4 regions of the Serratia sp. GW822-FHT06E05 genome follow, and region 4 is predicted to be linked to each of the others. Evidence: predicted binding sites of a transcription regulator. Region 4 holds the regulator's gene; each other region holds the start of a gene.
What was found. The regulator PurR, encoded in region 4, represses purine synthesis genes. The targets are predictions, from matches to a motif close to CANGCAAACGTTTGCNTG.
Positions count from the first base shown of each region.

Region 1: the regulator PurR is predicted to act here: its motif matches at 1,596-1,613, upstream of purL (phosphoribosylformylglycinamidine synthase).
Region 2: the regulator PurR is predicted to act here: its motif matches at 1,459-1,476, upstream of purE (5-(carboxyamino)imidazole ribonucleotide mutase).
Region 3: the regulator PurR is predicted to act here: its motif matches at 1,670-1,687, upstream of serA (phosphoglycerate dehydrogenase).

Region 1 is NZ_JBXALM010000005.1:97,381-100,506, forward strand. It holds gene mltF (membrane-bound lytic murein transglycosylase MltF) at 1-1,430, opposite strand, end outside; gene purL (phosphoribosylformylglycinamidine synthase) at 1,707-3,126, shown strand, end outside.
Region 2 is NZ_JBXALM010000007.1:139,229-142,354, forward strand. It holds gene ppiB (peptidylprolyl isomerase B) at 175-669, shown strand; gene lpxH (UDP-2,3-diacylglucosamine diphosphatase) at 680-1,402, shown strand; gene purE (5-(carboxyamino)imidazole ribonucleotide mutase) at 1,569-2,093, shown strand; gene purK (5-(carboxyamino)imidazole ribonucleotide synthase) at 2,090-3,126, shown strand, end outside.
Region 3 is NZ_JBXALM010000010.1:195,996-199,121, forward strand. It holds gene AC1RKC_RS20625 (5-formyltetrahydrofolate cyclo-ligase) at 1-142, shown strand, start outside; gene serA (phosphoglycerate dehydrogenase) at 350-1,588, opposite strand; gene rpiA (ribose-5-phosphate isomerase RpiA) at 1,913-2,569, opposite strand; gene AC1RKC_RS20640 (LysR family transcriptional regulator ArgP) at 2,772-3,126, shown strand, end outside.
Region 4 is NZ_JBXALM010000001.1:590,341-593,466, reverse strand. It holds gene punC (purine nucleoside transporter PunC) at 1-207, opposite strand, end outside; gene punR (DNA-binding transcriptional activator PunR) at 332-1,240, shown strand; gene purR (HTH-type transcriptional repressor PurR) at 1,275-2,300, opposite strand; gene cydH (cytochrome bd-I oxidase subunit CydH) at 2,624-2,713, shown strand; gene sodB (superoxide dismutase [Fe]) at 2,768-3,126, opposite strand, start outside.

The sequences.
Region 1 (3,126 bases), on a different contig from region 4:
GCCGGATAGCCTTTCCCCAGCTCCGCCTGTTCGGCCGCTTCCTGCGCCGCCTTTCTTTCCCTTTCTTGCAGATACCCCACCAGGCTGACCTGATAGCGGCGGATGTTTTCCACGTAGTTATAGGCTTCGCGTCCGCGCGCATAGCCGTAGGTCAACTGCGGGTAGTAGCGCTTCTGGCTGAGCATCGGCAGGCGCTGTTTGACGTCGACCCAACTGTCCGGGTTGCCTTTTTGCATTTTGGTCAGCTTGCGGGCGTCGAGCATATGGCCCCAGCCCATGTTGTAGGCCGCCAGCGCAAACCAGATACGCTCATCTTCCGGCACGCTGTCGGGCACCTTGGCCATCAGCCGCTGTAAATAGAGTGCGCCGCCCTGAATGCTCTCCTCGGGATCGAGGCGATCGTTAACCCCCAGACCGTCGGCGGTGGCCCGCGTCAGCATCATCAGACCACGAACGCCGGTGGGTGAAGTGGCCTGCGGATTCCAGTGCGATTCCTGATAGGCAATGGCGGCCAGCAGCTTCCAGTCGATCTCGCTGGCGTATTTTTCAAACAGCGAACGGAAGGTGGGCAGAACCGAATCTATCGCCGACAGGAAGGTTTTGGTATCAACGTAATCGAAACTGCCCACGTGGCCGAGGTATTTCTCTTCCAGCCGCGCCAGCGTGCCGTCATCCACCATCTGGCTGTAAAAATCCAGCATGGCCGCGTACAGGCTGTCGTCGGTGCCGCGCTTCAGGTACCAGGTGACAGGTTCTTCATCGGTGACGTCGAAAGCCACCGCCAACTGCGGATGGATGCGCTGCAGCAGGGCGATGGTCACGGAGTCGCCGAGGGTGTAATCCAGTTTGCCGTCGGCGACCTGCTCGAGCAGCTCTTTGGAGGTGAGATCGCTGGAAGCTTCCCAACTGAGGTCCGGGAACTTACTTTGTTTGAGCTGTTTCAGCGTGCTGACGTGTGCCGAGCCGGAGGCGACCGCCAGCTTGCCTTTAATATCGGCAAAGCTTTTGGGGCGTGCGGTACCCAGGCGATAAACCAACTGCTGGGAAACGGAATAGTAAGCAGGGCCGGTTCGGGCGCGACTGAGACGATCCTGATTGTAGATCAGGCCGGCGGCCAGCAGGTCGGCATCGTCATCGTCCAGATCGTCGAACAGGTCGTTGATGTTCTTATGCGGGATCACCACCAATTTCACCCCCAGATAGTTGGCGAAACGTTTCGCCAGCTCGTAGTCGAGGCCACTTGGCCCCTGCTTGGTGGTGAAATAGGTTAACGGCGAGTTTAGCGTACTGATACGCAACTCTCCGCGGGATTTGATCTCTTCGAGTTGCCCGCCCTGGCCGCCGCGCCAGGTAATATTGGGCCACAGGGCGAGCGCCAGAAGCAGGGTGACAACACCGATTAGAATGTAGTTTATTTTAAGGCGTTTCAAATAGTTATCCAGTGGTGGCACAGGTGCACTGCCGATTGTCATCACGCTTTTTCTTATGGTTAAATCACCAGTGCCGGGGCATTTTGCGCAACAAAACGCCAGCGTGCAACTTTATTGATACGTTATGACAATTCGATGGCGCGAACAGCTTTTATCAATAATAGCTACGCAAACGGTTTCGTCTGTCGCGCAGATTCTCTATAATGGCGCGCGTTTTCCCCCTGTTGCGCCCAATGAAGTGCTGAAGTCAGTTGCTTCGAAGACGAGAGAACTTTGATTATGGAAATACTGCGTGGTTCGCCCGCTTTGTCGGCTTTTCGTGTTACCAAACTGTTGTCCCGCTGTCAGGACGCCCAACTTCCGGTCAGTGATATCTACGCCGAGTACGTCCACTTTGCCGATGTTAGCGCACCGCTCAATGCCGAAGAACACGGCAAGCTCACGCGCCTGCTCAAGTACGGTCCCTCTCTCGCCGAACATGCCCCTGAAGGTCGCCTTCTGTTGGTGACACCGCGTCCGGGCACCATTTCTCCCTGGTCTTCCAAAGCCACCGATATCGCCCATAACTGCGGTTTGAAGCAGGTGGTGCGGTTGGAGCGCGGTCTGGCGTTTTACGTCAAGGCACCGACGCTGACTGAAGCGCAGTGGCAACAGCTTGCCGCATTGCTGCATGACCGGATGATGGAAACCGTCTTCAGCAGCTTGCAACAGGCAGAACAGCTGTTTGCTCAGCATCAGCCGGCGCCTTATCAGGCGATCGATATGCTGGGGGAAGGGCGCAGCGCGCTGGAACAGGCCAACCTCAAGCTCGGTCTGGCGCTGGCCGAAGACGAAATCGACTATCTGCTGAATGCCTTTACCGGGCTGGGGCGCAACCCGACGGATATCGAACTCTATATGTTCGCGCAGGCCAACTCGGAGCACTGCCGTCATAAAATTTTCAACGCCGATTGGATCATCGACGGCGAACAGCAGCCGAAGTCGCTGTTCAAAATGATCAAAAACACCTTCGAACAGACGCCGGATTATGTGCTGTCGGCTTATAAAGACAACGCCGCCGTGATGGAAGGTTCGCAGGTTGGCCGTTTCTTCGCTGCGCCGCAAAGCGGTCAGTATGACTATCATCAGGAAGAGGCCCATATCCTGATGAAGGTGGAAACCCATAACCACCCGACGGCGATCTCCCCGTGGCCGGGTGCCGCTACCGGTTCCGGTGGCGAGATCCGCGACGAAGGCGCTACAGGTCGCGGTGCCAAACCCAAAGCAGGTCTGGTGGGTTTCTCGGTTTCCAACCTGCGCATTCCCGGCTTCGAGCAGCCCTGGGAGCAGGATTTTGGCAAGCCGGATCGCATCGTAACCGCACTGGATATCATGACCGACGGCCCACTGGGCGGCGCGGCGTTCAATAATGAATTCGGCCGTCCGGCGCTGGTGGGATACTTCCGTACCTACGAAGAACAGGTTAACAGCCATAACGGCGTCGAGCTGCGCGGTTATCACAAACCGATCATGCTGGCGGGCGGTATCGGCAACATCCGCGCCGATCACGTGCAAAAAGGTGAAATCACTGTCGGCGCCAAACTGGTGGTGCTGGGTGGCCCGGCGATGAACATCGGTCTGGGCGGCGGCGCAGCCTCTTCTATGGCCTCCGGCCAGTCCGACGCCGATCTGGATTTTGCCTCGGTACAGCGCGACA
Region 2 (3,126 bases), on a different contig from region 4:
ACGGTGATAAATCAGCGATTGCCACTAATGTTATAATATAACAAGTCACCATTTACCACAGCCTGAGCACGGTTTAGCCGCTGCTGACTCATTACAGGAGATATGTTATAACGGCGGTCTGATAGTTCACTCGCTCCATGTGACATCTCACTTCATCTTGTTAGGACTAAAACTATGGTTACTTTCCACACTAATCACGGCGACATCGTTATCAACACCTTCGCGGACAAAGCACCGGTTACCGTTGAAAACTTCCTGAACTACTGCCGTGACGGTTTCTACAACAACACCATTTTCCACCGTGTTATCAATGGCTTCATGATTCAGGGCGGCGGTTTTGAGCCAGGTATGAGCCAGAAAGACACCAAAGCCACCATCAAGAACGAAGCCAACAACGGTCTGAAAAACACCATCGGTACCCTGGCAATGGCGCGTACCAACGATCCACACTCCGCGACCGCACAGTTCTTCATCAACGTAGCAGACAACGACTTCCTGAACTTCCGCGGCGAAAACGCCCAGGGTTGGGGCTACTGCGTGTTTGCTGAAGTGGTTGAAGGCATGGACGTGGTTAACAAGATCAAAGCCGTGAAAACTGGCCGCAGCGGCATGCACCAGGACGTACCGGTAGAAGACGTGATCGTCACCAGCGTTACCGTCAGCGAGTAATCGCAGCTGAATGAACACGCTGTTCATTGCAGATCTGCACTTAAGCGCACAGGAACCGGCAATTACTGCCGGTTTTCTGCGTTTTTTGCGGCAAGATGCCATACACGCCGAAGCCCTGTACATACTCGGCGATCTGTTCGAAGCCTGGATCGGCGATGACGATCCCGAACCGCTGCATGCTGAAATCGCCGCGGCGCTGAAGACGCTGCAACAGGCAGGCGTGCCCTGTTACTTTATCCACGGCAACCGTGATTTTCTGGTGGGCAAGCGCTATGCCCGTGCCAGCGGCATGCAACTGCTGCCGGAAGAAAAGGTGCTGGACCTGTATGGCCGCAAAATCCTGATCCTGCACGGTGACACGCTGTGTACCGACGATCAGGCCTACCAACAGTTCCGCCGAAAAGTGCACAACCCACTGATTCAAAAATTGTTCCTAGCAATGCCTTTACGCTGGCGCCTTAAGATCGCCGCTAAAATGCGTGCCCGCAGCCGGCAAAGCAACCAATACAAATCGGACGCCATCATGGACGTCAACCCGCAGGCGGTTGAGCAAACCATGCTGAACCACCAGGTTCACTGGATGATCCATGGCCACACGCATCGTCCGGCCGTGCATGAGCTGACGCTGAGCAACGGCAAAGCTCACCGTTTAGTGCTGGGTGCCTGGCATGAAGAAGGCTCGATGATCAAAGTCAGCGCCGACGCCGTCGAACTGATCCAATTCCCTTTCTAAGCTTCTGACTTCACGCGCGGGTATAAAAATTCGCGCTTTTGACGATCAAAACCGGCGACGCAACCGTTTTCCTTGCCGTTCGCTCATGGTATGCTCTACGCCCTCATTCGGCCTCCCGCCGCAGGCAATCGGCCGTCGTTTGTACAATTACAGGAGCCTTACACCCATGGGAGCCAACGCCGCTTCAGCCACTCACGCTGAGGTTAAAATCGCAATTGTAATGGGATCGAAAAGTGACTGGGCCGCCATGCAGTTTGCGGCCGAAGTCCTGACCTCACTCGACGTCCCGTTCCATGTCGAAGTCGTTTCCGCTCATCGCACGCCAGACAAGCTGTTCAGCTTTGCCGAACAGGCAAGCGCCAAGGGTATCGACGTGATCATTGCCGGTGCGGGCGGTGCTGCGCACCTGCCGGGCATGCTGGCGGCGAAAACCCTGGTGCCGGTGCTGGGTGTGCCGGTGCAAAGCGCTGCCTTGAGCGGCGTGGACAGCCTGTATTCCATCGTGCAAATGCCGCGCGGTATTCCGGTAGGCACCCTGGCGATCGGCAAGGCCGGCGCCGCCAATGCTGCACTGCTGGCAGCGCAAATTCTGGCGTTGCATGACGCTGAGTTGGCGCAACGCCTGGCCGATTGGCGTCAGGCGCAGACTGACGAGGTGCTGAATAACCCGGACCCGCGGGAGGAAGCATGAAGCCGGTTTGCGTACTGGGTAACGGTCAATTGGGGCGTATGCTGCGCCAGGCCGGTGAGCCGCTGGGGATCGCCGTCTATCCGGTTGGCCTCGACGCCGAGCCGGAAGCGGTACCTTATCAAAACAGCGTGATCACCGCCGAAATCGAGCGTTGGCCGGAAACCGCGCTGACGCGTGAGCTGGCGACCCACAACAGCTTCGTTAACCGCGATATTTTCCCCCGTCTGGCGGACCGCCTGACGCAAAAACAGTTACTCGATCAGCTCGGCCTGGCCACTGCCCCCTGGCAGTTGCTGACCGACGTCGCCGAGTGGCCGCAGGTTTTCGCGACCCTGGGCGAACTGGCTATCGTTAAACGTCGCGTCGGCGGTTACGACGGCCGGGGTCAGTGGCGTCTGCGCCCAGGTCAGGAAGCCGAACTGCCGGCCGATGCCTATGGCGAATGCATCGTCGAACAGGGGATTAACTTCTCCGGCGAGGTCTCATTGGTCGGCGCACGCGGACACGACGGTAAATCGGTGTTCTATCCGCTGACCCATAACCTGCATGAAGAAGGCATTCTGCGCACCAGCGTGGCGTTGCCGCAGCCCAATCCTGCGCTGCAACAGCAAGCTGAACAGATGCTGACGGCGATCCTTGATGAACTGAACTACGTCGGCGTCATGGCGATGGAGTGTTTTATCGTTGGCGATCGTCTGTTGATTAACGAACTGGCTCCTCGGGTACACAACAGCGGCCACTGGACGCAAAACGGCGCGTCTATCAGCCAGTTCGAACTGCACCTGCGTGCCATTCTCGCCCTGCCGCTGCCGAAGCCGGTCGTGAGCACCCCGTCGGTGATGGTCAACCTGATCGGTACCGCGGTAAATCAGCAGTGGCTGGCGTTACCGCTGGTGCATCTGCACTGGTACGAGAAAGAGGTGCGCGAGGGCCGCAAGGTTGGGCATCTCAACCTGAACGATCCCGACGCCGGTGCGTTGCAACAGGCATTGCAGGCTTTGGCACCGCTGTTACCGGCCGAATACCAAAGCGG
Region 3 (3,126 bases), on a different contig from region 4:
CTGGCAACACCGTGGCCCTTATCCGATAGGCCTGGCCCATGATTGCCAGCAGGTCGAACAGGTGCCGGTGGAACACTGGGATATTCCGCTGCCGGAGATTGTTACCCCCGCGCAGAATTGGGTTTGGCAGATCGTTAAATAGCAAAAGGCCGGATAAATCCGGCCTGAGACTGCTGACAAACATATAATGTTTGGCGGCAGGCGCTAAAGGTTTTGAAAATAAACCAGGAAAATCAATTTGTTGATTTTCGGCTAATAACACAAAGGGGGAAAAACCACGCTTTTATCCCCCTTTGTCAATAACCTGAGGCCGGATAAATCCGGCCTTTATTCGTTACAGCACGTTCAATCAGAACAGCAAGCGAGCACGGATAGTGCCGTCAATCGCCTTCATACGTTGCAATGCCGCATCGGCACGCTCGGTTTCCGCTTCAATGTCGATCACCACATAGCCGATTTCCGGACCGGTTTGCAGGTACTGCGCGGCGATGTTCACCCCTTCTTCAGCGAAGATTTGGTTAATCTGCGTCAGTACACCCGGACGGTTTTCATGGATGTGCAGCAGGCGGCTGGCGTTAGGCCCATGCGCCGGCAGGGACACTTCCGGGAAGTTTACCGCCGACAGGGTTGAGCCGTTGTCGGAATATTTCGCCAGCTTGCCGGCCACTTCGTCACCGATATTCTCCTGCGCTTCCTGAGTGGAGCCGCCAATGTGCGGGGTCAGGATCACGTTATCGAATTCACAAAGCGGTGAGTTGAACGGCTCGCTGTTGGTCGCAGGCTCTTCCGGGAAGACGTCGATCGCCGCGCCGGCCAAGTGCTTGCTGGCCAATACCTTGCACAGTTCCGGAATATCCACCACGGTGCCGCGCGAAGCGTTGATCAGAATCGAGCCCGGCTTCATCAGTGCCAGCTCTTCTGCACCCATCATGTTTTTGGTTGATGGGGTTTCCGGCACGTGCAGCGTCACCACATCGCTCATATTGAGCAAGTCTGACAGGTGGCGCACTTGCTGAGCATTGCCCAACGGCAGCTTGTTCTCGATATCGTAGAAGAACACTTTCATGCCCAGGCCTTCGGCCAGGATGCCCAGTTGGGTACCGATATGGCCGTAGCCGATAATCCCCAACTTCTTGCCGCGCGCTTCAAACGAGCCCACGGCCAATTTTTGCCATTCGCCGCGGTGCGCTTTGGCGTTGGCGGATGGAATGCCGCGCAGCATCAGCAGCAGTTCGCCCAGCACCATTTCGGCCACGGATCGGGTATTAGAGAAAGGTGCGTTAAACACCGGAACGCCGCGTTTGGTCGCCGCCTTCAGATCAACCTGGTTAGTGCCGATGCAGAAACACCCTACCGCCACCAGCTTTTCTGCAGCGGCGAAGACTTCTTCGGTCAGATGCGTACGCGATCGGATGCCGACGAAGTGAGCATCGCGGATGGATGCCTTAAGCGCTTCGGTGTCTAACGCACCTTTGTGATATTCAATGTTGGTATATCCGGCTGCCAGCAGATTATCTACCGTGCTCTGATGAACCCCTTCCACCAACAGGAATTTAATCCTGTCTTTCTCCAATGATACTTTTGCCATTTACCCGACCCTATGTTCAGACTTCAGAAGCGGCTGTTGTTAACAGCACGCATCCAACATAACAAAAATAACGCGGGCGGCAATACAAACGATTGCCCGCCCGTCAGTACAAGGCTCAGCGATGTTGGCGGTTTGTGGCAGAAAATGCCATAGGGAAAGAAATAGACAGAAGCTTTGTGGAGCTAACGCTGACAATGTGACATATGTCACCAAATTTGGCGCTTTAAAGAAAAGATATTTTAGCCAGTGAATTATGCGGTCCGCTGGGATCCAAGATCGTATTCCAGAGGGGCGCCATGGCGACGCCCCTGCTAACACATGCGGTTATTCGACGACTTTCACACCTTCAGGCGTGCCGACCAACGCCACATCGGCGCCGCGGTTGGCGAACAAACCGACGGTCACCACGCCGGCAATACCGTTGATTTTGTTTTCCAGCGCGATGGCGTCGACGATGCTCAGGTTGTGCACATCGAGGATCACGTTGCCGTTATCGGTCAGCACATTCTGACGATATTCCGGCAAGCCACCCAGCTTCACCAGTTCACGCGCCACATAGGAACGCGCCATCGGGATCACTTCGACCGGCAGCGGGAACTTGCCCAGCACGTCGACCTGCTTGCTGGCATCGACGATGCAGATAAATTTGCGCGCGATGGCGGCAATGATTTTTTCGCGAGTCAGCGCGGCACCGCCGCCTTTGATCATCTGCATCTGGCGGTTGATTTCATCCGCACCATCAACGTAAATATCCAGAGAATCCACTTCGTTGCTGTCGAACACGTGGATGCCGAGGCTTTTCAGCTTGGCGGTGGAGGCGTCGGAGCTGGACACCGCCCCTTCGATTTGGTGCTTGATCGAGCCGAGCGCGTCAATAAAGTGGGCGGCGGTGGAGCCGGTACCTACCCCAACGATGGTGCCAGGGGTTACGTAATCCAGCGCGGCCCAGCCAACCGCTTTTTTCAGTTCATCCTGCGTCATAATATGTCCATTGCCTCTGTACGAAAACGTGTGCGTATTATAGGGTAAATCGCTATTTTTCACTCAGGCAGGATCACACTTCTTCACCCTAAGCCGCATTTTTAGGCGCGTCGCGGTAAAGTCGCGCGGTGATTTTCCACCTGTAAAACACCCCAGATGTGGCATAGTGCCTGTATCTATTACTGTAAGGGATATCTTTCCGATGAAACGCCCAGACTATCGAACGCTGCAAGCGCTGGACGCGGTGATCCGTGAGCGCGGCTTTGAGCGCGCCGCGCAAAAGCTTTGTATCACCCAATCGGCAGTATCCCAGCGCATTAAGCAGTTGGAAAACCTGTTCGGCCAACCGCTGCTGGTCCGCACCGTACCGCCGCGCCCGACCGAGCAGGGCCAAAAATTGCTGGCGCTGCTGCACCAGGTCGAGTTACTGGAAGAAGAGTGGTTGGGCAACGACACCGGTATCGACACGCCGTTGCTGCTGTCGCTGGCGGTCAACGCCGACAGCCTGGCCACCTGGCTGCTGCCGGCGTTAAAACCGGTGCTGACGGACTCCCCTA
Region 4 (3,126 bases):
GCCGAGGCGATCGGAAAGCGGGCCCCACAGCAGTTGTGCAAAGGCAAACCCGGCCAGGAAGATGCTCAGGCTGGCGCTGATTGCCCCGGCAGAAATCTGCAGATCTTGCTGCATCATGCCGAAGGCGGGCAGGTACATATCGGTGGCCAGGTATCCCAGCATGCTCAGGCCGGCAAGGTAGAACATAAAACCAAAGGAATTTCGCATGGTATTTCTCGTTAATATTTTATTGTCGCAGGTTTTTAGCGCCGGCAAGTGTATCCGGCTGGATCTCTGCTTGTGAAACGGTAATATTTGCGAGGTGCTGTTAAAAAAATTGAAGGCAAGAGCTATGTGGTCTGAATATTCCCTGGATGTCGTCGATGCGGTGGCCCGCACCGGCAGTTTCAGCGCAGCGGCGCAGGAGCTGCATCGGGTACCGTCGGCGGTAAGTTATACGGTGCGGCAGTTGGAGCAATGGCTGGCGGTACCGCTGTTTGAGCGCCGTCATCGCGACGTGGAACTGACACCGGCGGGCGTGCTGTTTATTCAGGAAGCGCGTGGTGTCATCAAAAAAATGCTCGACACGCGCCGACAGTGCCAACAGGTCGCTAACGGCTGGCGGGGCCAATTGAAAATAGCGGTGGATATCATCGTTAAACCCCAACGCAGTCGCCAATTGGTGCTGGATTTTTACCGCCATTTCCCCGACGTCGAATTGCTGGTTCAGCCGGAGGTGTTTAATGGCGTATGGGATGCGCTGGTGGACGGTCGTGCCGATATGGCGATCGGCGCCACAAGGGCGGTGCCGGTGGGCGGCGGTTTCGCCTTTCGCGATATGGGAGATATGCGTTGGTTGTGCGTGGCCAGTCCGCATCACCCGCTGGCCGCGATAGAGGGGCTGTTGAACGACGATCAACTTCGGCCTTTTCCGTCGCTGTGCCTGGAAGATACCTCGCGCAACCTGCCCAAGCGCGTGACCTGGACGTTGGACAACCAGCGCCGCCTGGTGGTGCCGGACTGGGCTTCTGCGGTGGACTGCCTGTGTGCCGGGTTGTGCGTTGGTATGATGCCCGCGCATCAGGTATTGCCTTTGGTGCAGCGCGGGGAGTTGGTGGCGCTACAGTTGCAACAGCCATTTCCCGCCAGTCCTTGTTGCCTGACCTGGCAGCAAAATACGCCGTCACCGGCTATGGCCTGGTTGCTGGATTATCTGGGAGACAGTGAAACCTTGAATCAGGAGTGGCTAAGCGAAGAATGACGCCGGAAACCGTGAGAGTTTCCGGCGCAGATAATTAGCGGCGATAATCGATGAACGGACCGTCAGCGACCGAACGGCGCTCAACCAGCTTGGGATGAACCTCAATCACCTGCGACTCTTCACGCTTGCTGATGATGCGATCCAGCAGCATGGTGAAGGCCATCTCGCCCAAACGCTCTTTGGGCTGATGAATGGTGGTCAGTGCCGGGGTAAAGTAGCGGGCGTTTCGCACGTTATCGTAGCCAATCACCGATATGTCTTGTGGTACGCGCAGGCCAAGTTCATCGGCGGCGCAGATCGCACCCATGGCCATGATATCGCCACCGCAGAAGACTGCGGTAGGACGTTGTTTCTGCGACAGTATCTGATGCATGGCCTTGTAACCAGATTCCGGCTCAAAGTCGCCCTGAACAATCCACTCTTCACGCACGTCGATATTGGCTTCTTCCATGGCTTTTAAAAAACCCTGATGGCGTCCGCCACCGGTATTACGCGCCAGTTGACCCGGAATGGCCCCGATATCGCGGTGGCCGCGTTCAATCAGGTAACGCCCGGCCAGATAGCCGCCTTCAAAGGCGTTATCGATAATGGTGTCGGTAAAGTCACCGCGTGCGGCGCCCCAATCCATGACGACCATCGGGATATTGCGATAATCTTCCAGCATGCCGAGCAGTTGGTCCGGGTATTCCGAACACATGACTAACAGGCCATCGACGCGCTTTTGCGCCAACATCGCCAGATAGGCGCGTTGTTTGTCCAGATTGTTATGTGAGTTGCACAGGATCAGCGTATAGCCTTTGCTGTAGCAGCTGTTTTCCACCGCCTCGATCACTTCGGCAAAGTAAGGTGCTTCGCTCGATGTGGCCAGCAGACCAATAGATTTGGTGTGATTGACCTTGAGGCTGCGCGCCACGGCGCTGGGTGAATAGTGCAGCTCTTTGATCGCGGCGCCAACGGCCGCTTTTGTTTCTTCGGCGACGAAACGAGTCTTATTGATGACGTGCGAAACGGTGGTGGTGGAAACGCCAGCGCGTTTGGCCACATCTTTAATCGTTGCCATGTAAAGAATGACTCCTGAACTCACATGTTGCAGTATGTAAGTGTGATGTTAATCGTTTGCCTGCGTAGATCCTTCTCCAAAGAAGCGAAAACTGAGTTTTTAGTGTGTTGAAGTCGTCAGCGCTTGGTCAGGAGGGGCATTTTGCCGGTACACAGTTGTGAACTGCGAATTTTGTCCCATATTGAGCAAAAGGGGAAGAGGTAATCGGTATTATAAACTGGGAAATGATAACAAGATTTTATCGGCCAACTGTGGGAAAATGGTTTAACACATTAATTGTGTGCCTTTTACCCTTGGGAAACCCAATCTGAAAAGGAGTTGTAATGGATACCGATTTGAAAATGTCACTGTTCACCACCCTGGGTGCGCTGGCTGTGATTATCGCTTTTAGCTTCACCGCAGCATTGAACTGATACTCTTCAGTCAACCAGGCGCAGTTCGCTACGCCTGGTTGTATTTTCCCCGCGTTACGCCAGATTTTCCTCCACAAATGCCCAGTTAACCAGCGCCCAGAAGTTTTCCAGGTAGGCCGGTCGTGCGTTGCGATAATCGATGTAGTAGGCGTGTTCCCAAACGTCGACGGTCAGTAACGGTTTGTCTTCACCTGTCAACGGCGTGGCCGCATTCGACGTATTAACAATCGCCAGCGAGCCATCCGGCTTTTTCACTAACCAGGTCCAGCCTGCGCCAAAGTTTTTCACCGCGGCGTCGCTGAATAGTTCCCGGAAGGCGGTGAAAGAACCAAAAGCCTGGTTGATCGCGGCAGCCAATTTGCCCTGAGGCTCTCCACCGCCCTGAGGTGACAGGCAGTGCCAATAGAAGGTGT